Marinobacterium aestuarii: one gene and its partner. The protein of the gene in region 1 binds, or shares a complex with, the protein of each later gene. Links are inferred from orthologs where the notes say so. Each region holds a gene or a part of one and is shown on either strand. Other genes may lie near its edges. The genes, in order: uvrA and mfd.

What was found.
Region 2: the proteins of uvrA (region 1) and mfd are in contact, whole or in part, in a crystal structure (PDB 4DFC), measured with the Escherichia coli proteins. The link is inferred for Marinobacterium aestuarii from one-to-one orthologs.

The regions. Positions count from the first base shown.
Region 1 is NZ_CP015839.1:4,857,353-4,868,956, reverse strand. What follows is about bases 1-3,397. They hold uvrA (excinuclease ABC subunit UvrA), read right to left. Parts: upstream 3,051-3,397; coding sequence 201-3,050; downstream 1-200. Other genes in these bases: A8C75_RS21310 (thiamine pyrophosphate-dependent dehydrogenase E1 component subunit alpha), read left to right, coding at 3,355-3,397; rplQ (50S ribosomal protein L17), read left to right, coding at 1-3. Outside these bases: more of A8C75_RS21310, read left to right, coding at 3,398-4,533; A8C75_RS21305 (alpha-ketoacid dehydrogenase subunit beta), read left to right, coding at 4,526-5,503; A8C75_RS21300 (dihydrolipoyllysine-residue acetyltransferase), read left to right, coding at 5,515-7,128; A8C75_RS21295 (protein kinase domain-containing protein), read left to right, coding at 7,189-8,997; A8C75_RS21290 (LysR substrate-binding domain-containing protein), read right to left, coding at 9,150-10,121; TRAP transporter substrate-binding protein DctP, read left to right, coding at 10,327-11,355; A8C75_RS21280 (TRAP transporter small permease subunit), read left to right, coding at 11,416-11,604. UniProt on the Escherichia coli protein: The UvrABC repair system catalyzes the recognition and processing of DNA lesions. UvrA is an ATPase and a DNA-binding protein. A damage recognition complex composed of 2 UvrA and 2 UvrB subunits scans DNA for abnormalities.
Region 2 is NZ_CP015839.1:1,785,734-1,797,950, reverse strand. The notes cover bases 3,931-7,940. They hold mfd (transcription-repair coupling factor), read left to right. Parts: upstream 3,931-4,305; coding sequence 4,306-7,740; downstream 7,741-7,940. Other genes in these bases: A8C75_RS08000 (CsiV family protein), read left to right, coding at 7,737-7,940; A8C75_RS08010 (glyceraldehyde-3-phosphate dehydrogenase), read right to left, coding at 3,931-4,103. Also shown: A8C75_RS08020 (NADH:ubiquinone reductase (Na(+)-transporting) subunit B), read right to left, coding at 1-759; A8C75_RS08015 (Na(+)-translocating NADH-quinone reductase subunit A), read right to left, coding at 764-2,104; A8C75_RS23580 (hypothetical protein), read left to right, coding at 2,148-2,450; more of A8C75_RS08010, read right to left, coding at 2,664-3,930; more of A8C75_RS08000, read left to right, coding at 7,941-8,327; A8C75_RS07995 (CHASE domain-containing protein), read right to left, coding at 8,423-11,170; A8C75_RS07990 (mechanosensitive ion channel family protein), read right to left, coding at 11,435-12,217. UniProt on the Escherichia coli protein: Couples transcription and DNA repair by recognizing RNA polymerase (RNAP) stalled at DNA lesions. Mediates ATP-dependent release of RNAP and its truncated transcript from the DNA, and recruitment of nucleotide excision repair machinery to the damaged site.

The DNA of each region.
Region 1 (11,604 bases):
TAAACTCTTCAGTTGCGCAAAACACAAAACCCGGCCTATGGCCGGGTTTTTTTGTGGACGAATGAATAGTTTACAGGTGGGGGCTTACGTTTGTGGGAGCCCGCACCACGGGCAAATTGTCTCGGGGTATTATCCCGCGGCGTTGCGCCGATTCGCCCAGAGACCGGGCTCCCACGATCCTCTACAGCAGTGTCCTATTACTAACCCGCGGCGCTCTGTTGCGCCTGCTTGGCCAGCAGCGGTTTGAGGAAGCGGCCGGTGTGGGAGCCTTCGCAGGCCGCCACCTGTTCCGGCGTGCCGGTAGCGATGATCTGGCCACCCCCGGTGCCGCCTTCGGGGCCCAGGTCGATGACCCAGTCGGCGGTCTTGATCACATCCAGGTTGTGTTCGATCACCACTATGCTGTTGCCGTGATCGCGCAGGCGACTGAGCACGTTGAGCAACTGCTGAATATCGTAGAAGTGCAGACCGGTGGTCGGCTCATCGAGGATATAGAGCGTTTTGCCGGTATCGCGCTTGGACAGTTCCTTCGCCAGTTTCACGCGCTGGGCCTCACCACCGGAAAGGGTGGTGGCGGCCTGGCCGAGGCGAATGTAGGACAGGCCCACATCCATCAGGGTTTGCAGACGACGTGACAGGGCGGGGATGGCGTCGAAGAATTCGCGACCTTCCTCCACTGTCATGTCCAGCACTTCGTGAATGCTGCGTCCCTTGTATTTCACTTCCAGGGTTTCACGGTTGTAGCGTTTGCCCTTGCAGACGTCGCAGGGCACGTAGATGTCCGGCAGGAAGTGCATTTCTACCTTGATGACACCATCGCCCTGGCAGGCTTCGCAGCGCCCACCCTTGACGTTGAAGCTGAAGCGCCCGGGTTTATAACCGCGTGAGCGTGCTTCCTGGGTGCCGGAGAAGAGTTCGCGAATGGGTGTGAAAATACCGGTGTAGGTGGCCGGGTTCGAGCGCGGTGTGCGGCCGATGGGGCTCTGGTCGATATCGATGACCTTGTCGAACTGATTCAGCCCCTCAATGCTGCGATACTCAGCGGGATCCAGAGTGGTGGCGTGGTTCAGTTCGGTCGCGGCTATGGGATAAAGCGTGGCATTGATCAGGGTCGACTTGCCCGAGCCTGACACCCCGGTGATGCAGGTAAACAGGCCCACCGGGATTTCCAGGTTGACGTCCTGCAGGTTGTTGCCCCTGGCGCCGTTGAGCTTGAGTAATTTCTTGGGATCGAGCGGCAAGCGCTTGCCCGGCACTTCGATACGTCGGCGCCCGCTCAGGTACTGGCCGGTAATGGAGTTCTCATTGGCCATTACCTCGGCCGGGGTGCCGCTGGCGATGACTTCACCGCCATGCACGCCCGCGCCCGGACCTATGTCGATAACATAGTCGGCCAGCAGTATGGCGTCTTCGTCATGCTCCACCACTATGACGGTGTTACCCAGGTCCCGCAGGTGACGCAGGGTCAGCAGCAGACGCTCGTTGTCGCGCTGGTGCAGGCCGATGGAGGGCTCGTCGAGGATATACATGACGCCCACAAGACCGGCACCGATCTGGCTGGCCAGGCGAATACGCTGAGCTTCACCGCCGGACAGGGTATCGGCGTTGCGATCCAGTGACAGATACTCGAGCCCCACATTCACCAGGAAGGACAGGCGCAGGCGGATTTCCTTCAAAATCTTGTCGGCGATCTCGCCCTGTTTGCCGCTGAGCTCGAGCTGATCAAAGTAGCTGCAGCATTCACCGATGGGCAGGTGGGTGATTTCCGGCAGGGTGCGCTCGTCGATAAAGACATGGCGCGCCTCGCGTCTCAGGCGGGTGCCGTGGCACGAGGGGCAGGGCTGCATGTTGAGGTATTTGGCCAGATCATCCCGCACCATTTCGGATTCGGTTTCGCGGTAACGTCGTTCCAGGTTGTTCAGCACGCCCTCGAAGGGGTGGGCCTTTTCGACGGAATCGCCGCGGTCATTGACGTAGCGAAAGGAGATGTTGTCCCGGCCGCTGCCGTGGAGAATCACCTTGCGGTGCTTTTCGTCCAGATCAATGAAGGGCGTGTCCATGTTGAAACCGGCATGATTGGCCACGGCCTGCAGCTGCTGGTAGTAGTACAGGCTGCGCCTGTCCCAGCCGCGGATAGCACCTTCGGACAGGGTCAGGCTGTGATCGTGCACCACCTTGTGCGGATCGAAATACTGTCGCACGCCCAGACCATCACAGCCCGGGCAAGCACCGTGGGGGTTGTTGAACGAAAACAGCCGCGGCTCGAGTTCCTGAATGCTGTGGCCACAGGTTGGGCAGGCAAAGCGGGCCGAGAAAATCAGTTCCTCGCCATCGCCGTCCATGTAGCTGATCTTGGCCAGGCCATCGGTGAGCGCCAGCGCAGTTTCGAAGGATTCCGCCAGCCGGGTACTGAGATCGTCCCGTACCTTGAAGCGGTCAATCACCACCTCGATATCGTGTTTGCGGTTCTTGTCCAGCTCCGGCGGGCTGTCCAGATCGACGACGATGCCATCGATGCGGGCGCGCACAAAGCCCTGGGTAATCAGCTCGCTCAGTATATGCAGGTGTTCACCCTTGCGGCCCTGAACCACCGGAGCCAGCAGCATCAGCTTGCTGCCCTCTGGCAGAGCCATGACCTGATCCACCATCTGACTCACGGTCTGGGCGGCCAGGGGCAGGTCGTGGTCGGGGCAGCGGGGCTCACCGGCGCGGGCATAGAGCAGACGCAGGTAGTCGTAAATCTCGGTAATGGTACCCACAGTCGAGCGCGGGTTGTGCGAGGTCGACTTCTGCTCGATCGAGATGGCCGGTGACAGGCCTTCGATATGATCAACGTCGGGCTTTTCCATCACGGACAGGAACTGGCGGGCATAGGTGGACAGCGATTCCACATAGCGGCGCTGACCCTCGGCGTAGAGAGTATCGAAAGCCAGTGAGGACTTGCCGGATCCCGACAGCCCGGTGATGACCACCAGCTTGTCACGGGGAATATCCAGGTCGATGTTTTTCAGGTTATGCGTGCGTGCGCCGCGCACCAGAATCTTGTCCATATACCTTCCCGACGAAGAGACCAAAGCCGTTGATTATATAGCGTTCGCCGCCGGGCCAACACCGGTGCTGCGTTTGAATTCGTTTAGCCGCCCCGGCGTTCTTTGGCAGCTCTGTATTTTTAGCCTTAGTTCTCTGGCCGATTAAATGCCATTGCTGATAGCAGCTATGCTCAATAGTCGTGGGCCTGTGCTGGCTGGCGTTGCATTTTTGGCCCTGCGGGCAAGGGCCAGTAACCGGGCGCGGTCAGAGAATCAGGAGCGACAGCGGCGTCAATACATCAAAATAAACGGGATTATGATGTCTATGGATAATCAAGAACGGGTGATTCATGCGCCTGAGTTTACCCCGGGCAATGCCTTGCAGATCCCGATTTATCGGGTATTGCAGCAGGATGGTTCGATCATTCCCGGTGCCGTGGTGCCGGATCTGGACGAGGCCCAGGCCCTGAAGATTTACCGCGCCATGGTATTTACCCGCGTGCTGGATGAACGCATGCTGGCGGCCCAGCGCCAGGGGCGGTTGAGTTTTTATCTGCAATCCACCGGTGAAGAGGCCACCACGGTCGGGTTTGCCGCGGCGCTGGATGATGCCGACATGATCATGGCGCAGTACCGCGAACAGGGCGCGCTGGCCTATAGAGGCTTCTCGATTGAGGAGTTCATGAACCAACTGTTCGGCAATGATCAGGACTACGGCAAGGGTCGGCAGATGCCGATCCATTACGGCTCCCGCGAGCTGCATTACATGACCATTTCGTCTCCGCTGGCGACGCAGATTCCCCAGGCGACCGGCTACGCCTACGGCCAGAAGCTGGCCGGCCAGCAGCGCTGCACTGTTACAGTATTCGGCGAGGGTGCCGCGTCCGAGGGTGACTTTCATGCGGCCCTGAATATGGCGGCGGTGCTCAAGGTGCCGGTGATTTTCCTGTGCCGCAACAACGGCTATGCCATCTCGACGCCGTCCAGCGAACAGTTTGCCGGTGACGGCATAGCGCCACGTGCGGTCGGTTACGGCATGCAGTCCATTCGGGTGGATGGCAACGATGTGCTGGCAGTCTGCAAGGCGATGCAGGAGGCGCGCAAGCTGGCCGTGGAACAGAATGAGCCGGTACTGGTCGAGGCGATGAGCTACCGTCTGGCGGCTCACTCCTCCTCGGATGATCCCTCCGGCTATCGCAACAAGGCAGAAGAGGATAAATGGCGTGCCAAGGACCCGATACTGCGCATGAAAAACTGGCTACTGGCCCAGAACTGGTGGGATGAAGCCCAGGAGAAACAGCTGCTCGAAGAGCTGCGTCAACAGGTGCTGGCAGCAATGAAACTCGCACAGCAGCGGCCACCGGCGAAGCTCGAGGATTTGATCACCGACGTCTATGATGAGCCGCCGGCGCTGCTCAGGCAGCAACTGGAAAATCTCAAGGCCCACATCCGCAAATACCCCGCGGCTTATCCCAAGAGCGCCGGAGGAATTGATCATGGCTGAGATGAACCTGTTGCAGGCGATCAATAACGCCCTGGATATCGCCATGGCGAGCAACGACAAAGTCATCTGTTTTGGCGAGGATGTCGGCGTATTCGGCGGTGTTTTCCGCGCCACCAGCCATTTGCAGGAGAAATATGGCCGGGCCCGCTGCTTCAATACACCCCTGGTGGAGCAGGGGATCATCGGCTTTGCCAACGGCCTGGCGGCCCAGGGATCGGTGCCGGTGGCCGAGATCCAGTTTGCCGATTATATATTTCCTGCCTTCGATCAGATCGTGAACGAAGCCGCCAAGTTTCGCTACCGCTCCGGCAACCTGTTCGATGTCGGTGGGCTGACGATACGTACGCCCTACGGCGGCGGCATCGCCGGCGGGCTCTACCATTCCCAGTCGCCTGAAGCCTATTTTGCCCATACGCCGGGCCTCAAGATCGTAGTGCCGCGCAACCCGCATCAGGCCAAGGGGCTGCTGCTGGCCTCGATCCGTGATCCAAACCCGGTGTTGTTCTTCGAGCCCAAGCGGATCTACCGCGCCTCGGTGGGCGAGGTGCCGGAAGAGGATTACGAACTGCCTCTGGGGCAGGCGGAAGTACTGAAAGAAGGCACGGACATCACGCTGCTGGCCTGGGGGGCTCAGATGGAGCAGATTGAAAAGGCCGCGGAGCTGGCAGAGAAAGAGGGCATTTCCTGCGAGGTCATAGACCTGCGCAGCGTTCTGCCCTGGGATGCCGACACTGTGGCTGCGTCGGTCATGAAAACCGGCCGTCTGCTGATCAGTCACGAAGCGCCGCTGACGGGAGGCTTTGCCGGGGAGATTGCCGCCACTATTCAGGAGCGATGCTTCCTCTATCTGGAGTCGCCCATTAGCCGGGTTACCGGCCTGGATACGCCTTTCCCGCTGGTGCTGGAAAAGGAATACCTGCCGGATCATCTGAAGCTCTTCGAAGCGATCAGGCACAGCGTTAACTTTTAGTGGAGTCTTCCATGATCAAAGATTTTATTCTGCCCGATATCGGTGAAGGCATCGTGGAGTGCGAGCTGGTTGAGTGGCTTATCCAGGAAGGCGACCTGATCGAGGAAGATCAACCGGTGGCCGATGTCATGACCGACAAGGCGCTGGTACAGATACCCTCACCCTTTCATGGCCGGGTAGTGCGTTTGTTCTATCAGCAGGGCGATATTGCCAGGATTCACTCGCCCCTGTTTGCCGTTGAGCTGGCCGAGGAGCAAGCGCCGATTACGCAACCCCCTGTGGTGCAAGCGCCGGCGGCTGCGGAGCAACCGGCAGCGCAGGCCGCCGCCGAAGCGAAAGAAGAGGACTTTATCCTGCCGGACCTGGGGGAGGGCATTGTTGAATGTGAGCTGGTGGAGTGGCTGGTGAAAGAGGGGGACCTGATCGAGGAAGATCAGCCGGTGGCCGATGTCATGACGGACAAGGCGCTGGTACAGATTCCGGCCCCCCGGGCCGGACGGGTGACGCGTCTGTATTATGCCCAGGGCGAAATGGCCAAGATGCACTCCCCTTTGTTCGCCATTATGCCGTCCTATACCCACAGCACTACAACAGCCGCACCGGCCGCCGCTCCGGTCGCTGCTCCAGCTAAAAAGCCCGCGTCATCGATCAAGGCCCCTGCGGCCGCAGCCTGCCAGGCGGCTGTTCCGCAGGCTAGCGCCTCCCGCCCTGGTGGCAAGGTACTGGCAGGGCCTGCGGTGCGTCGCGTGGCCCGCGAATACGGCCTTGATCTTGCGCAGGTTCCCGGCAGTGGCAAGGATGGGCGTATTCTGAAGGAGGATGTGCAGCGTTATCGCGCAAGCCTTGAGCAGGCTCCTAAAGGTGCCGCCACCGCAGCCGTTAGCACTGAGCCTTCTGTTGCGGCTGTAGCGACAGAGAAGAGCGTGCGTATCGAGCCGATCCGCGGTATCCAGGCAGCCATGGCCAAGCGCATGGTGGAGGCGGTATCCAGTATTCCCCATTTCACCTACGGCGATGAAGTGGACATGAGTGCGCTGCTGCAACTGCGCGGCCAGTTGAAGCTCAAGGCCGAACAGCAGGGCGTGCGTCTGACATTGATGCCCTTCATCATGAAGGCGATGGCGCTGGCGGTGCAGTCCTTTCCCATCCTTAATGCGCGGGTGAATGACGACTGCACTGAGCTGCACTATCTGCCGAGCTGCAATATCGGCATGGCGGTGGACTCAAAGATCGGCTTGCTGGTGCCCAACGTCAAGGGGGTGGAGCGCCTCAGTATTCTTGATATCGCCCGTGAGGTGCAGCGCCTGACCGACGCCGCCCGCACCGGCAAGTTACGCCAGGATGACCTGCAGGGCGGCACCATCAGCATCTCCAATATAGGTGCTCTGGGGGGCACCTTTATGGTGCCGGTGGTCAACAAGCCGGAAGTGGCGATAGTGGCGCTGGGTAAAACCCAGACGCTGCCGCGCTTTGATGCAGCAGGCCAGGTGGTGGCCAGCAGCATCATGAACATCAGCTGGTCGGGCGACCATAGAGTGCTCGACGGCGCGACCATGGCGCGCTTCAGTAACCTGTGGAAAGCCTACCTCGAGGATCCGGCCTCAATGCTGCTTGAGCTGGCATAGTTGCCCTAGCCCCTGGCCCTGAGGGGCAGACATCTTGAGGATCCGTGAGCCGACTTGCCTATGCCCAATGATTACCTGCAACAGTTCTATATCCCGGAAGAGCAGTCGATTTACCTGCTCAGCCACCACGATGCCAAGAAACTCAAGGACTGGTTCCGGCTGTGCGAGGCGCAGCTGCAGCAGCTGGGCTATCGGGATATAGAGCTGATCGGCAAGGGGGCCTTCGGCTTTGTCTTCGCCGGCGTTTCTGGCCAGGGCGAGGCGTCGGTATTCAAGTTTTCCCGTATCACGCTGCCGCAGCATCTGCAGGACCGGCTGGAAGAAGAGGCTTTCATGCTGGGGCTGGTGGAGCACCCCCATGTGCCCAAACTGCTGGCCTTCCAAGCGGTGCATGGCCAGTCGATCCTGGCGATGGAGCGGGCGCCGGGGCGGGATCTGGAAAAAATATCGCTGGAGTGGGGGCCGCTGTCGCCGCGCCTGGTGGTGCGGATCGCGGCGCAAATGGCCGATATCCTGCGTACATTGCGCAGCCACGCGGGCAAGCCCATTGTGCACGGCGATATCAAACCCTCCAATATCGTCTTTGACGCCGAGACCGAAACCGCGGCCCTGATCGACTGGGGTTCAACGGTGTTCGCCCAGCTGGATGCAAACAACCAGTTTGTGGCCGCCAATGTGATGGAGCTGATGTCGGATAACATGCAGCAGACCAACGCCCGGCTGGGGGATGTCTACTTTATCGGCGAGGCGCAGCTTAACGGCGGCTTGTCGTCCCCCCGTTTCGATGAAGACGGTCTGGCGGGCACCCTCTATGCCCTGGCGTCGGGGCAATCCTGCCGTTTTGGTTACAAGGCCATTCCGCCCACCTCACTGGGTTTGCCGATCGAGTTTGCAAGGGTGCTGGAAGCCATGCTGGCGCCGGACCCGGTTGAGCGGGCCCGGGCCGGGGATTATTTTCTGGCGAACATGCACCGCATGGCCCGACTTGTGATGGAGGATCTGCCGACGCCAGCGCCGGTGCCCCAGGTGCCCGTGTGGGTCAGCCCGCGCTACCGCGATATTGATACCGTGGTCTATAGCTCGCGCAAGTCATTCCTGCGTGAAGAGGGTGCGCACGATGTTTTAAGTGCGCTGGATGACGCGCCGCTGGAACGCTACTACAAGAACTTTCTGCAGGGGATGGGGGAGACCGAAAAGGCCTTTCTGGCCGCGGTCAGCCGGCTCGGCAAGTACCCGATTGTGGGCGGCCTGGCGGTGCGCTGGGAGGCGAACGGCGTCTATATCGACTCCAGCCTGGCGCTGCACGATGAACGCCTGCGGGCCTCCTTTATTGCCTCGGTCAATAACATGGTGAGTCTGGCGCGGGCCATTTACCGACAGGGTGTCTTCAAAAGCTGTCTGTTCGATGCCCGTGACACCCTGCATATTGAGCGTGACAGCGAGACTGAGCCCTTCGTTGCCCCCGCCGGAATTTCCTTGCCCTATGAGGTCAGCGCGGCACCGGATCTGGAAAACCAGGCGCGGGTGCATTCGTACTTCGAGGATGGCCGTGACCCCGATGAATTCCTGGAATTGCCCCAGGACATCATGGACATCCTCTGGCAGCTCAACAGGATTCACCACACCGGTCTTATCATCTTCGAGAGCCTGCCAACGCATCTGAAGGTGCACAGTTATTACCGTTTGCTGGACCCGCGTCAGGAGCAGGAGTTCGCCCGTTGCCTGAATGCCATCCTGCAGCGCTTGCCGCTAATCGAAGGGTTGGGGGTTTCAGGCTTTATGAAACTGCCCTACAAGGACACGCGCTTCTTCCCCCATATCGAACGTCTCCCCGAAAGGTACTACCCCAAAAATCCGCGCAAGCTGTAGTGGCGCAACAACTTCAACCGCCGCCGGCTAACTTTGCAGACACTGCCGATTGGCCAGTTAATCGATGTACGCACGGCGCAGCCGATTCGTGCCTGAATAGCTTCTTGGTGAAGAGGTCAATACCGGTACCCGGGCTTAGGCTCAGCCAGTATTTAAACGCGAACTTTGCCCTCATATGGGTTGTTTCCCGCCCGTCGCAGAATTTCCAGAACGGCTTTGGCCGCAGGTGCGAGCAAGTGCTCATCGCGTACGATCAGCCCGTAAGGGGCCAGATTGCGGTCCAGGGCTTTTTGCACTCCTTGCGTCAGTGTGACCTGGGTTAGCATGTTGTAGCGCATGTAATGCTGCACCACGCCCTTGGGCAGCAGTGTGAGCATATTGTTCTGTTCCAGCAGGTTGGTGACCATTAACAGGTTTTCGGCGGTAACTACCCGTGTTGGCGGCAGCATTGCGGCACGGTAAAACAATGCTTCAAACTCCGCGCGCATCACGCTGCCATCGGGAGGCAGCACCCAGTCTTCATGCTGCAGGTCGGCAGGTGACAGCGCTCTGCCCGCGCGGATAAGCGGATGGTCGATACGGGCGCACACATGAATGGGTTCCTGGAACATGGGCTCATACTGAAAGCCATATCGGTCGTGCTTGTCGAAATAACGTGCCACCAGGATGTCGAGCTCGCCGTTATCCAGTGCTTCAAGTAGTTGCTCGCTGGAGCCGGTCTGGATGCTGATTTCCAGATCAGGGTGGGTCTGGCGAACCTTATTGAGGGTATCTGGCAGGAGATCTGCGCAGGGTGTGAGAATAGTGCCCAAGCGGACTCGGCCACTCTGCCCATGACGCATGGCACTTATTTCAGCATAGGCACCGTCAAGGGTGCTGAGCAGGTGATTGGCATGGCGAATCATCGTTTCACCGTAGGCGGTCGGGATAACGCCACGGGCTTGGCGCTCGAACAGGTGGACTCCCAGTGCGTCTTCAAGTTCCTTCAGCAGTTTTGATATTGCCGGTTGGGAGATGCTCAGCCCTTCCGCGGCGTGGTTCAGATTGCAGGTCTCACCCAGGGCGGCCAGCACCAGCAGGTGGCGTTGCTTCAGCCTTGCCCGGATAAACCAGTTTGAGTTCACTGACTTCAAGATATTCACTGCCTGTAGGGATAAGACATATTCAAGCTGATATGAATAATCCAATAATTGATATTTGTTAAGTATATCTAGGCTGGATAATCTTTAGCCACCTGTTTTTATTCATTTCGTCCGCTGTCTGTTGGCAGCTTAACAAGTGGAATAACCAGGGCGTGACTGTGCACAAAAACAACAAGCGGAGAATCGCATGAAATTGCTGAAGACATCCATGAGCCCCGGCCTGCTGGCCCTGATGGCGGCTTTTGCGCTGTGCCCGACGGCGGTAACCGCTGCTGAGGACTGGAAATTTCAGATCAACGTCAACGCTGGCGATGACGAATATCGCATTGCTCAGGAGTGGGCGCGTTCGGTGACCGAGAAAACCAGCGGTGAGATCAATATCGAAATCCTTCCGGGTGGCGCTATCGTTGGCAATAGTGAAACGCTGGACGCAGTAGGTGCAGGAATCCTGCAAGGTCACATCAGTGATCCGGGCTATTTCTCAGGCAAGAATCCGGCCTTTGCCATTTATGGCAATATGGTTGGCGCCTGGTCTGACCCTTATCAATTCCTGGGGTACATGCGCGATGCCGGTGGTGAAGCGCGCTACAACAAGCTGGTTGAGCCCTATAACGTTCATCTGATTCGCGCCGGTGCTGTTGGTGCTGAAGCCCTGATCAGCAAACGCAAGATCGAACATCTGAGTGACTTCAAGGGTCTGAAAATTCGGGCGCCTGAAGGCATGGTGTCCAATATTTTCGCGCTCGTCGGCGCAGCTCCGGTTAACCTTCCCGGCTCTGAAGTCTTCACCGCGCTGGAAAAGGGCGTGATTGATGCCGCGGATTACACAGTGTTCTCGACCAACTACAGCCAGGGCTATCACAGATATGCGCCTTTCGCGGCATATCCCGGGTTCCATTCGCTGCCGATGAAGTCAATCTCGATCAACAAGGCGATCTGGGATGGCCTGACTCAGGATCAGCAAACACTGCTGGAAAATTCGGTAGACGAATTCACCGATAATCTGATTAGTGAACTGAAGCAAAAGGATCAGGAGCAGGTGGCCAAAGCCCTTGACACGGGTGACGTCACTATCACGACCCTGTCCGACGAGGAGCTGGTGCAGTTTCGCAACGCCGCGCGCTCCGAGTGGGACACCTGGCGCGGAAAAAACGCCGATACCGCTGAAGCTGTGGATTCTATCCAGGCATATCTGAAAGAAAAAGGTCTTCTCTGATCTCTCCCGCGATATCAGCCTCGCCATTGGATGGCGGGGCTTGAGTCAGGAATAAGCACCATGAACGATAACACCTCACCGTCTGCCGAAAGTCAGACGCAGTCTGCCCTGCCGGTTACTGAGCAGGAAACCACAGGAATGGACAGGCTGGTCGACAAGGCCGGGAAGCTGGCTGCCTGGCTGGTGCTGATCGCAATGTTGATCAGCGTATTCGAAGTCATTTCACGTTACATCTTCAATGCCCCGACG
Region 2 (12,217 bases), 3.1 Mb from region 1 along the record:
GATGAAGGCATCGAACCAGGTGATATTCTGCGCCAGAATGGCATCCACACCGCCCGCTGCAGCCAGACCCAGCGGCGTAGCGCCGGAGAAGCCGTCAACGGCTGTCCAGATCGCGTCACCTGACATCTGCGCAGGATAGGCGAAGAACAGGAAGGCACGACCGGTCAGGGCCGGATTGAGGAAGTTTTTGCCGGTACCACCGAACACTTCCTTGCCGATCACCACGCCAAAGCTGATACCCAGGGCAACCTGCCACAGGGGAATCGACGGCGGCAGAATCAGTGCAAACAGGATAGAGGTAACAAAGAAGCCTTCGTTGACTTCATGGCCACGCTTCATCGCGAACAGCACTTCCCAGAAACCGCCGACCACAAAGGTCACCGCGTAAACGGGAATCCAGTAGGCAGCGCCGTGAATAATGTTATCCCACAGGCTGTCCGGATTGAACGACGTCAGAGCGCCGGCAACACTGCCCTGCCAGCTGCTCGCGTCGGTCAGACCCAGGCTCGCCATGGCGGTGTTGGCCTGAAAGCCAACATTGTACAGACCGAAAAGCACGGCCGGAAAAGTACAGAGCCACACCAGGATCATCATGCGCTTGAGGTCGACGCCATCACGCACGTGAGCGGCGCTTTTGGTCACCTGCCCCGGGGTGTAGAAAATGGTATCCACCGCTTCGTAGAGCGCGTACCAGTTTTCATATTTGCCGCCTTTATGGAAATGCGGCTCCATTTTGTCAAGAACGTTTCTCAGGCTCATTGGATCAGGCCTCCTTCTCGATACGCAGCAGGTTGTCGCGCAGGATGGGGCCGTACTCATACTTGCCCGTACAGGCAAAAGTAAAGAGTGCGAGGTCTTCCTCATCCAGCTCCAGACAGCCCAGCTGCATCGCGGTCACGATGTCGCCGGTAATCAGGGAACGCAGCAACTGTGTCGGCAGGATATCCAGCGGCATCAGCGTTTCGAACTGTCCCACCGGGACCATGGCGCGCTCGGAGCCGTTAGTGCTGGTGGTGAAGGCGAACTTCTTACCCGCATTCAGCACGGACGCAAACATGTTCAGTACCGAGAATTTCTCGGTCCCAGCGGCAATCCAGCCCATGAATTCACGCTTGTAGCCTTCTTCCAGCACGCTCACCTGAGTCGCGTAGCGACCAAGATAGCCCAGAGGGCCTGCGGCGCTGCGGCCATTCCAGATGGAACCACTGATCACGCGATTGGTACCCGGTTTGAGACGACCGGCGCAGACTTCCGCCAGGTTCGCGCCCAGACGGGTGCGCAACAGCGTCGGCTTGTCGACCTGCGGACCGCCCAGGGCAATAACACGCTCGGTCGACAGACGACCTTCGGTGAACAGCTTGCCCATGGCGATAACGTCCTGGTAACCCAGAGCCCAAACGGTCTTGGTGCGGGAGACAGGATCCAGGAAGTGAATATGGGTACTCGCGTTGCCGGCCGGATGAATACCGGAGAACTCGGACAACTGCACGCCTTCAACCGTATTGATCTTGGCGCCTGCCGCCTTGCACAGATAGACCTTGGTCTTGCTCAGCACGGTCAGGAGTTTCAGACCATTGGCAAAGGCCTCGGCCTGCTCGGCAATAACGACCTGAGGATCAGCGGCCAGCGGGTTGGTATCGATCGCGGTAACGAAGATCGAGTGCGGCTCGCTGCCGGGCTGAGGAATCTTGCTGAACGGGCGGGTACGAAACGCCGTCCAGAGTCCGGACTGAACCAGGTTCTGTTCGACCTGAGCACGCTCAAGACCCGCCAGCTGAGTGGCGTCGTACTTGGCAAATTCGACCGCTTCTTCGTTGTCATCCAGTTCGATAACAACAGACTGCAGTACCCGGCGCTCGCCACGGTTGATTTCCTTGACGACACCCGCGCCAGGAGCCGTGAAGTCGACGCCTTCTGTTTTTTTGTCGGAAAAGATCACTTGACCGAGTTTTACCCGGTCCCCCACCTTGACGGCCATCGTAGGCTTCATGCCTACATAATCCGGACCCATCACGGCGACGGAGTGCACCGTCGGAGCAGCGCTGATTCGCTGCTCCGGTGCCCCCGCAATCGGTAGATCCAGACCCTTATTGATCTTGATCATACGCCTCACCCAATCACGTTAACTGTATTTCAGGACTCCGCCCTTGAACATCAGTCATCAACTGAACGCTGCCCCGGCAACGATCAAGATGCTGTTTTGTTTTTGTCCCAAGGAAAGATTTGCCCCGCCAAAAATCCGCAACAGTATAACTGAGCGCAGCCTGTCTTTTCTACAAACTACCTTTGCAATCAGGCCCTTTGCTTCATTTAAGTTCGATAATTTTCAACGCAGGCAAACGCAGCGCACAAAAAAGCACCACGACGGGAATAAAGCCGCACTCAACCAGAGCATCATCAGACCTGATTGCAGAACACAACCCGACCTTGGTCGTACAAGCGGTAAATAAAGGCTGCGCCAGATCAGACAGATACAAAAAAATCTGCCCGCAAATGATCCGAGCAGCACAGAGCCGAAAACAGCAAGGGGGACAAAAAACAATCAAGCAGCGCCCATACAAACAAAAACCGGCTGCACCCAAGGTGCAGCCGGTCAGGCCTCTTTTTCAGAGGCAGAGCCGATCAAGCCTGCATCAGAACGACCCAGGCCAGCGGAATCCGAATCAGATCCCCTTTAGCGGGAACGCCGGCAGGGTGCAGTGCGCCATGGCCTGCATCATGCGGAATACCTGGCAGCTGTAACCGAACTCGTTGTCGTACCAGACGTAGAGTACACAACGCTTGCCATCAACGATGGTCGCCAGACCGTCGACCACACCAGCGGCACGGGAACCGACGAAGTCGGTCGATACGGCTTCGGGTGAGGTGCTGAAGTCAATCTGCTTTTGCAGCTCGGAGAAAAGCGCGGCATCACGCAGGTAGGCGTTCAGCTCTTCCTTGCTGGTTTCCTTCTCCAGGTTCAGGTTCAGAATGGCCATGGAGACATTGGGCGTCGGCACGCGAATCGCGTTACCGGTCAGCTTGCCTTCGAGCTGCGGCAGCGCCTTGGCAACAGCCTTGGCCGCACCGGTCTCGGAAATGACCATGTTCAGACCCGCCGCCCGACCACGACGATCACCCTTGTGATAGTTGTCGATCAGGTTCTGGTCGTTGGTGTAGGAGTGCACGGTTTCAACGTGACCGTTGAGCACACCGAACTGCTCATCGATCTTCTTCAGCACCGGCACAATGGCGTTGGTGGTGCAGGAGGCCGCCGACAGGATGCGATCTTCGTCGATGATATCCTGGTGATTCACGCCCATGACGATGTTCTTGATGCCCTTGCCAGGCGCCGTCAGCAACACGCGGGATACGCCCGTCGCACGCAAATGGAGGCTCAGACCATCGGCATCACGCCACTTGCCAGTGTTATCGATCAGCAGCGCATTGCTGATGCCATAATCGGTGTAATCGATGGTGTCAGGTGCATCGGCAAAGATAACCTTGATCATGTTGCCATTGGCAATCAGGGCCTGGTTTTCTTCATCGACCTGGATGGTGCCCTTGAAGGATCCGTGTACGGAGTCACGGCGCAGCAGGCTGGCGCGTTTTTCCAGATCATTCTCAGCATTGCCACGGCGCACAACGATGGCACGCAGGCGCAGGGACTGGCCGCCACCGGTACGCTCGATCAGCAGACGCGCCAGCAGGCGGCCAATGCGACCAAAGCCGTACAGTACGACATCGGTAGGTTCGCGCTCAGGGGCACCGATTACACTATCGAGTTCTTTTTTCAGGAAGGCTTCGATATCACCGTTGCCTTCGTGCCGAAACTTGATTACGAGCTTGCCGACATCTACGTGGGCGTTGGCAACACCCAGCTTGTCGACGGCTTCCAGTACCGGATAGGTATCATGAACGCTGAGCTCTTCCTGATCCTGCATCATCTGGCGCGCAAAGCGGTGCGCCTTAAGGATATCGGTGACCGAACGCTTATGTACAAGACGTCCGAACACAGAAGTTTCAACATTCCGATCGCGGTAGAGACGGCCGATTAACGGCACCATGGCCTCTGCCAGCGCTTCTCGCGCTTTCCAGTCTGCGAATACTAGTTCTTGGCTCACAGGTAACTCCAAATACGGTCAAGGCTGAAATTGGCTGCGGGCGCATTATCGCTTTTTCCACCAAGCGGGGCAAACTTGCCGGCCTACGACTTTCGCACTGCAGCATTTGGCGCAGGCCCCTGGATCTCAAGCCTGCCCTTTTGACCCCGCAGGCGGTAACATAGGGCGCTTTTGTAGTCGGGGCTTCAAGGAGTCAGCAACCGTGTTTGAACTGGACTATCCGATGCCGGCGGGAGCGGGCGATATCAAGCGTATCGGCCAGTTAAAAGGCTGCGCCCAAGGCTACCTCGCCGCTGCCGCCGCCCGTCACCACAAGGGCGTGACCCTGGTCATCGCCACCAGCAGTGATGCCGCTACGCGCCTGGCCAGCGAAATCGCCTTTTTTGATCCCGAGGTCGAACTGCTGTCCTTTCCCGACTGGGAAACCCTGCCCTACGACAATTTCTCGCCGCACCAGGACATTATCTCCGAACGCATCCTCAGCCTGTATCGCCTGCCGCAGCTGAGCCGCGGCATCCTAATCGTCACGGCGGCCACCCTGATGCAGCGCATAGCACCGCGCCAGTTCATCGGCGGCAACAGCCTGCTGCTGGACACCGGGCAGACGCTGGACCCCAGCGAAACCCGCCAGATGCTGAGCGATGCCGGCTATCGTGCCGTTGAAACTGTGTATGAGCACGGCGAATTCGCCCAGCGCGGCGCCATCCTCGACATTTACCCCATGGGTAGCCGCCTGCCGTATCGCATCGATCTGTTTGATGACGAAATCGAGACGCTGCGGGTGTTCGACCCGGAAACCCAGCGTTCCATCGAACAGGTAGAGCAGGTGCGCCTGCTGCCGGCGCAGGAGTTCCCGTTTGATTCCAGCGCCATCACCGGATTTCGCCAGCGCTGGCGCGAACGCTTTGATGTCGATCCCGGCCGCTGCCCGACCTACCAGGACGTCAGCAATGGCGTGACACCCCCTGGCATCGAATATTATCTGCCGCTGTTTTTCGATAACAGCATGACACTGTTCGACTATCTGCCGGACAACACCCTGGTGGTATGCGACCCGGGCCTGGAGGCGGCGGCCGAGCAGTTCTGGCACGAAGCCCAAGCGCGCTACGAAGAGCGCCGTCATGATATCGAACGTCCGCTGCTGGCACCTGAAGAAGTCTTTACCCGGGTCGATGAACTCTTTGCCGCCCTCAAGCGCCTGCCACGCCTGGTACTGCACAGCGACAGCGCAGGCAACGGCGGCGGCGCCCAGGACAGCTCGTTCGAGGAGCCGCCAACACTGCAGGTAAACGCTCAGTCAAACCAGCCCATGGCGACACTGAACGATTTTCTGGACAGCCACCCCGAACCCATACTGTTCTGCGCCGAATCCGCCGGGCGACGCGAATCCCTGCTCGAGCTCTTCGCTGTCGCCGGCATAAAGACCCGCAGCATCGACAGCTGGCAGGACTTTGCCGAACAGCAGCCACGCCACGGCATCTGTGTCTATCCACTGGAACTGGGCCTCAACCTGCCGGGCCAGTGCCAGCTGATTACCGAAACCCAGCTGTTCGGCCAGCAGGTCTTCCAGCGCCGGCGTCGCAGCCGCGACAAGGAACAGGCCGACCAGGTCATCAAGAACCTGTCGGAACTGCGTGCTGGCGCGCCCGTGGTACACCTCGATCACGGTGTTGGTCGCTATCTGGGCCTGCAGTGCATCGAGCTGGACGGCCAGCAGAATGAATTCCTGACGCTGGAATATGCCGATAACGCCAAACTCTATGTACCGGTCAGCTCACTGCACCTGATCAGCCGCTACGGCGGCAGCAGCGATGAAAACGCCCCGCTGCATCGCCTGGGCACCGAGCAATGGATCCGTGCCAAGCGCAAGGCGGCCGAAAAGGTGCGCGACACCGCCGCCGAGCTGCTGGACATCTATGCCCGTCGCGGCGCCCGCGAAGGTTTCAGCTTTGGCACCCCGGATGCCGAATACCGCCAGTTCAGCGCCAGCTTTCCGTTCGAGGAAACCCCCGACCAGGCTTTGGCCATCGAAGCGGTGCTGCAGGACATGACCGCTCCCCAGCCGATGGATCGCCTGGTGTGCGGCGACGTCGGCTTTGGCAAGACAGAAGTGGCCATGCGCGCCGCCTTCCTGGCGGTGCAAAACAGCAAGCAGGTGGTCATTCTGGTCCCCACCACCCTGCTGGCGCAGCAGCACTACGATAATTTTCGCGACCGTTTTGCCGACTGGCCAGTCAACGTCGAGCTGATTTCGCGCTTTCGCAGCACCAGCCAGCAGACCCAGGCGCAGGCCAAACTCGCCTCCGGCGAGATCGATATCATTGTCGGCACCCACAAGCTGTTGCAGGGCGACATCCAGTTCAAGGATCTGGGCCTGGTCATCATCGACGAGGAACACCGCTTTGGCGTGCAGCAAAAAGAGCGCCTCAAATCCCTGCGCGCCCAGGTGGATATCCTCACCCTCACCGCCACGCCCATTCCGCGCACCCTCAATATGGCCATGTCCGGCATGCGCGACCTGTCGATCATCGCCACGGCACCGGCGCGACGCCTGTCGGTAAAGACCTTTGTGCGCGAGGGCGACAAGCCCATGATCAAGGAGGCCATCCTGCGCGAACTGCTGCGCGGCGGCCAGGTCTATTACCTGCACAACGAGGTCAAAACCATCGAGCGCACCGCCGAAGAGCTCAAGGCGCTGGTGCCCGAGGCCCGCATCGGCATTGGCCACGGCCAGCTGCGCGAACGCGAGCTGGAGAAGGTCATGACCGACTTCTACCACAAGCGCAACAACCTGCTGGTCTGCACCACCATTATCGAAACCGGCATCGATATCCCCAACGCCAACACCATTATTATCGACCGGGCCGACAAGTTCGGCCTGGCCCAGCTGCATCAGCTGCGTGGCCGTGTCGGCCGCTCCCACCACCAGGCCTACGCCTATCTGCTGACACCGCCGGTTGCCAATATGACCCCGGATGCCGGCAAGCGACTGGAAGCCATCGCCCAGGCCAGCGATCTGGGCGCAGGCTTCACCCTGGCGACCCACGACCTGGAAATCCGCGGCGCCGGCGAGCTGCTGGGCGAAGGCCAGAGCGGCCAGATGCAGAGCGTTGGCTTTACGCTTTACATGGAAATGCTGGAGCAGGCCATTCAATCAATGCGCGATGGCAAGACGCCCAACCCGGACGCCCCGCTGCGGCACGGCCCCGAGATCAACCTGCGGCTGCAGGCTCTGATCCCGGACGAGTACCTGCCCGATGTGCACAACCGGCTGATCCTCTACAAGCGCATTTCCAACGCCAGCAACGATGCCCAGCTGCATGAACTCCAGGTAGAAATGATTGACCGCTTCGGCCTGCTGCCGGAACCGGTGAAGAGCCTGTTCCGCATCACGGCACTCAAGCTGCGCGCCAGCGCACTGGGGATTGCCAAGGTCGATGCCGGCGATAAAGGCGGACGCATCGAATTCAACGCCGATACCACTATAGATCCATACAAACTGGTCACCCTGGTTCAGAGCCAGCCGCGACGCTTCAAGCTCGAAGGCGCCAGCCAGTTACGCTTCAATGTCGAAATGACCACACCCGAACTGCGCGCCCAGACCGTCGAAAACCTTCTAAACGAGCTTTCTGCATGAGATTTCACCCAAGCCTCCCCCCGCTGCTCAGCACTCTGGCGCTCGCCTTGCTAACGCTGTGCAGCCTGTTTGCCCGGGCCGAGGACCCCGTCTACAAGGTGGAAGTGCTGATCTTCGCCAACCAGGACCCTGCCGCCCTGAAAGAACAGACCTGGCATAGCCTGGAGATACCCCGCCGTGCGGCGGCAGAACTGGGCAACGGTGGCAGCGGCACTTACCAGCGCCTGCCCGGCAATAACCTGGTACTGACGGCGGAAAAAAACCGCCTCGCGCGTCAACAGGGATTTCGCACCCTGTTCCACGGCGCCTGGTATCAGCCGGTGGGCAACCAGAACAGCAGCCGACCGGTACACCTGCGCGGTGGCCAGCTCATGCCCAACGGCGCCTACGAACTGGACGGCTACATCAGTATCGACCGCGGCAGTTCCCTGCACCTGCGCCCCGACCTGTACTACACCAGCATCAGCTCACAGGCCACCGACAAGCTGCTGATGGCAACCCTGAATACACCGCGGAGCATGAAACCCAACCAGATTCACTACCTGGATAACCCGCTGTTCGGCGTCCTGGTACTGATTCAGCGCTAGTCAGTGCCTGTACATACAAAAAGGGCTCCTTGCGGAGCCCTTTTTTGATCGAAGCCATTTAGCTGCCAAGCACTGCGCTACCGCAAAAGCACCGCTCAGGCGCGAACATCATCCGCGGCGGCATTGATAATGCCCTCATCTGCACGCGCGCCAGCAGCCTTTTCAGAAAATCCTCCAGAAGACTCTCCAGAAGGTTCAGCGCTGACCGCCACCAGCGGCAGGTCGACATAAAACACCGTACCCTGCCCCGGTATACTGTCAAAACCAATCTTGCCGCCGTGGCGCTCAACGATGGCCCGCGTAATGGCGAGCCCCAGCCCGGTACCGCCCAGGCGACGCGTATCCGAAGAATCAGCCTGGGTAAAACGCTCAAACACCTGCGCCTGAAACTCCAGCGGAATACCGGGGCCCGAGTCCGCCACGCTGATACGCAGCTCTTCAGACCCAGACAGCAAGGACACCACAACCTCAGCGCCCGCAGGCGAGTATTTGCAGGCATTGGACAGCAGATTCGAAAACACCTGCAGCAGGCGATTCTCATCCCCCAGCACAAGCGCCTCGCCCGCGCAGGGCACCAGACGGCAGCGCACAGCATACTTGTCGGCATAGCCCTGATTCATCGCCAGCGCCTTCTCGGCCAGCGCATTGGCCGGCAGCGACTGCAGCCTGAGCTCGACGTCTGCGTACTGAATCTTGCCGATATCAAGCAGGTCATTGATCAGGGTTTCCAGCCGCTGACAGTTGTCGTAGGCCAGCGTAATGGCGCCGACCTTCCTGTCGGGGTGAGCGTCCAGCACACCGCCCACCACCAGCCCCAGCGCCCCCTTGATCGAAGTCAGCGGCGTCCTGAGCTCATGATTGACCGTGGAAATAAACTCATCCTTCATCCGATTGACCTTATGCCGCTCGGTCAGGTCATGAATGATCAGGGTGTAGCGCATGCGCTCTCCAATCGGTAACGGACTCACCGCCAGCTCAATGGGCACTCGACTGCCATCAGGACGCAAGGCCCAGGTATCGCAGCGACTGCCTGCGCCGGACAACGACCCCAGCCCACCTGCGCCCGCCACCAGGCTGATGAAAAATTCCGGCACAACGTCACTGATCAATCGCCCGACGAGCGCCTCGGCGGGCTGAGCAAACAGCGCCTCGCCGGCCGGGTTAACCGACTCCAGTCGGCCTTTTCTATCCAGCGTCATAATGGTTTCAATGGCGGTGTTAAGAATCCCGCTCAGCTCCGCCGTACGACGCTGCACCAGCACCCCCACTTCATAGGCCCGGCCGGTCATGGCTAGCAAGAATGCGCCCAGCACACTGGTAAACAGCAGCCCTGTTGCCAGCACACCCCAGGCCTGCCAGCCACGATGACCTGACATATAGCCCGCCGACGGCCAGAACTGCAGCGTCCAGTGCCGCCCACCGACATCAATATCAGCGGTAAAGCCATAGGATGCACTTTCAAAGCCCGCATGATTTTCCGTCCCATAGAGATGACCCCCATCGGACGCCCCTCGATCGTCGATCGACAGCATAATATTGCCAGGTAGCCTGGCGTTCAGGACTGCATCGACAATATCACCGACACGGAAGACACCGACCGCAAAACCAGTGAGATTCTGCCTGCGATCCGCTGCAGTATTGCTTGCTCCGAGATATACCGGATGAAACAGCAAAAAGCCGGATTGAGCCCCGCCCTCCTGCACCAGCGTGATAGGCGCCGTCGCCACCGCAAGCCCCGTATCCCGCGCCCGATTCAGCGCCTCCAGACGCTCGCTACTGGACGCCACATCAAACCCCAGCGCCTTGCCATTGTCGCCCAGCGGCTCCAGATAGGTCGCCACTACATAATCAGGCCGCCTACCCGCCCGCACCAGCGCCCCCGTGGCGTCCCGCTCGGTGATTGCAAAGCCGGGAAAGCCCTCCGCCTGCACTAACTCTTCGAAACCCGCCCTCTGGGTTTCGGTGATACGCGGGTTCCAGCCCAGCCCCTGAATACCGGGCTTTTTCAGCAACATGTTTTCGACGAAGGCTCTGAACTCCGGTCGCATTACCCGGGATGAACTGACAAAAAAGCGCTCGATCGATGCGACAGAATCCAGGTAACTGGCCACACTGGCCCGCAGACTCTCCGCGGCTTCGCTGGAGGCCTTGCGGAACTCGAGCTCGGTGCGCTGCGCTTCCCACTTGCTCACCCAGACAAACAGCAGAACCACCGACGCCAGCGACAACAACAGCGGCACCGCCACCGAATGACGCCGCCCCCACCACAATGATCTGGGCCTGGAAAAACAGATAAACATCAGCGGCGCTGCAATCAGCACACCGATGGTATCCCCCACCCACCAGGTAAACCAGCTGTAGCCGTACTCGGCGATACTGATAACGCCGCCGGCATAGAGACTGGTCGCCCCCACACTCGCATTGACCAGACAGGCCACAGGACCTGCCAACAGCATGAACCTGAAAATATCCTGCTCTCGGGACTGGGACGTCGGATACCCCACCACCCGCTGCACCAGCCAGGCCCCGGTCAGCGCCTGCAGGGCCGCGCCGCTGGCAGCCCCAAGGGACAGCTGCAGCGCCACCAGAGACAAGGCTCCCTGCTCCAGCCCCACCCAGCCATTAAGCAGCATCGACCCCAGAAAGACCCCGGGCCACAGACGATTACCCCAGATCAGCAGGGCCGCGACGGCAATACCGGCGGAGGGAAAAATAGCCGTCGCATAGCCCGGCGGTATGGCCAGCAGCAGCGCCAGCCGCCCCACCAGGGCGTACACGATACACAGTATCAACACCGCCGCCAGCCAGGCTGGTTTAGTCCCAGCATTAAAAAATCTGTCCATATAACGGGGACGTCCCTGTATAAGTTGGAAGAGGAACCCTGCAGCAACGGTGATGATCCCGTAAAGCACCCTAACTCTGTAAATACTCCTGCAGAATAATAGTGCACCATCTTCCCCCGAGGTGCCACAGCAAGGCCGTGCCACACTAACCCACCGCCAGCAGATTACGACGCCGCCACACGCCAGAACGAAGAATCCCGCCTCCCTCTTGCGAGGTGGCGGGATTCATAGAGGCATACCCAGCACGGACTCAGAGCAGCTCGATCAGGCCTGCGATGGCGCCCGCTCCGACCGCGATGCAGCCTGCGACGGCAGCGCTCCCTGCGCCACAGCAGCATCCGGCAACGAGGCCAGGTGCAGCGTCTGGGTCGGAAAGGCCACCTCTGCACCGCGGGCTTCAATGATCTCAATGATGCGCAGCAGCACATCCTGCTTGATCTCATGGAAACGTATCCAGTTGGTGGTGCGCGTAAAGGTATAAACGAAGAAATCGACCGACGATGCACCGAAGCTGTTCAGGTTAACGATCAGCGTCTGCTCCTGATCAATCTCCTCGTGCTGGCGCAGCATGGCATGCACATCCGCCACTATCGCCTGGACGCGTCCGACATCATCGTAGCGCACGCCAATGGTTTCGTAGATGCGCCTGTTGGTCATGCGCGAGGGGTTCTCCACCGAAATACTGGCAAAGGTGGCGTTGGGCACATAGAGCGGACGCTTGTCGAAGGTGCGGATGCGCGTCTGGCGCCAGCCGATTTCCTCCACCGTACCCTCGATGTTCTTGTCCGGAGAGCGAATCCAGTCCCCCACCTTGAACGGGCGGTCCAGGTAGATCATCAAACCGCCAAAAAAGTTTGCCAGCAGATCCTTGGCGGCAAAGCCCACGGCGATACCGCCGATACCACCAAAGGCCATAACGCCGGAGACGCTGTAACCGAAGTTTTGCAGTACCACCAGCGCCGTGGTGATGATGATCGACAGGCGCAGCAGCTTGCCGATGGCACCCACCGTGGTCTGATCCATCGGCGTCTTGACCTTCTGCGGCGA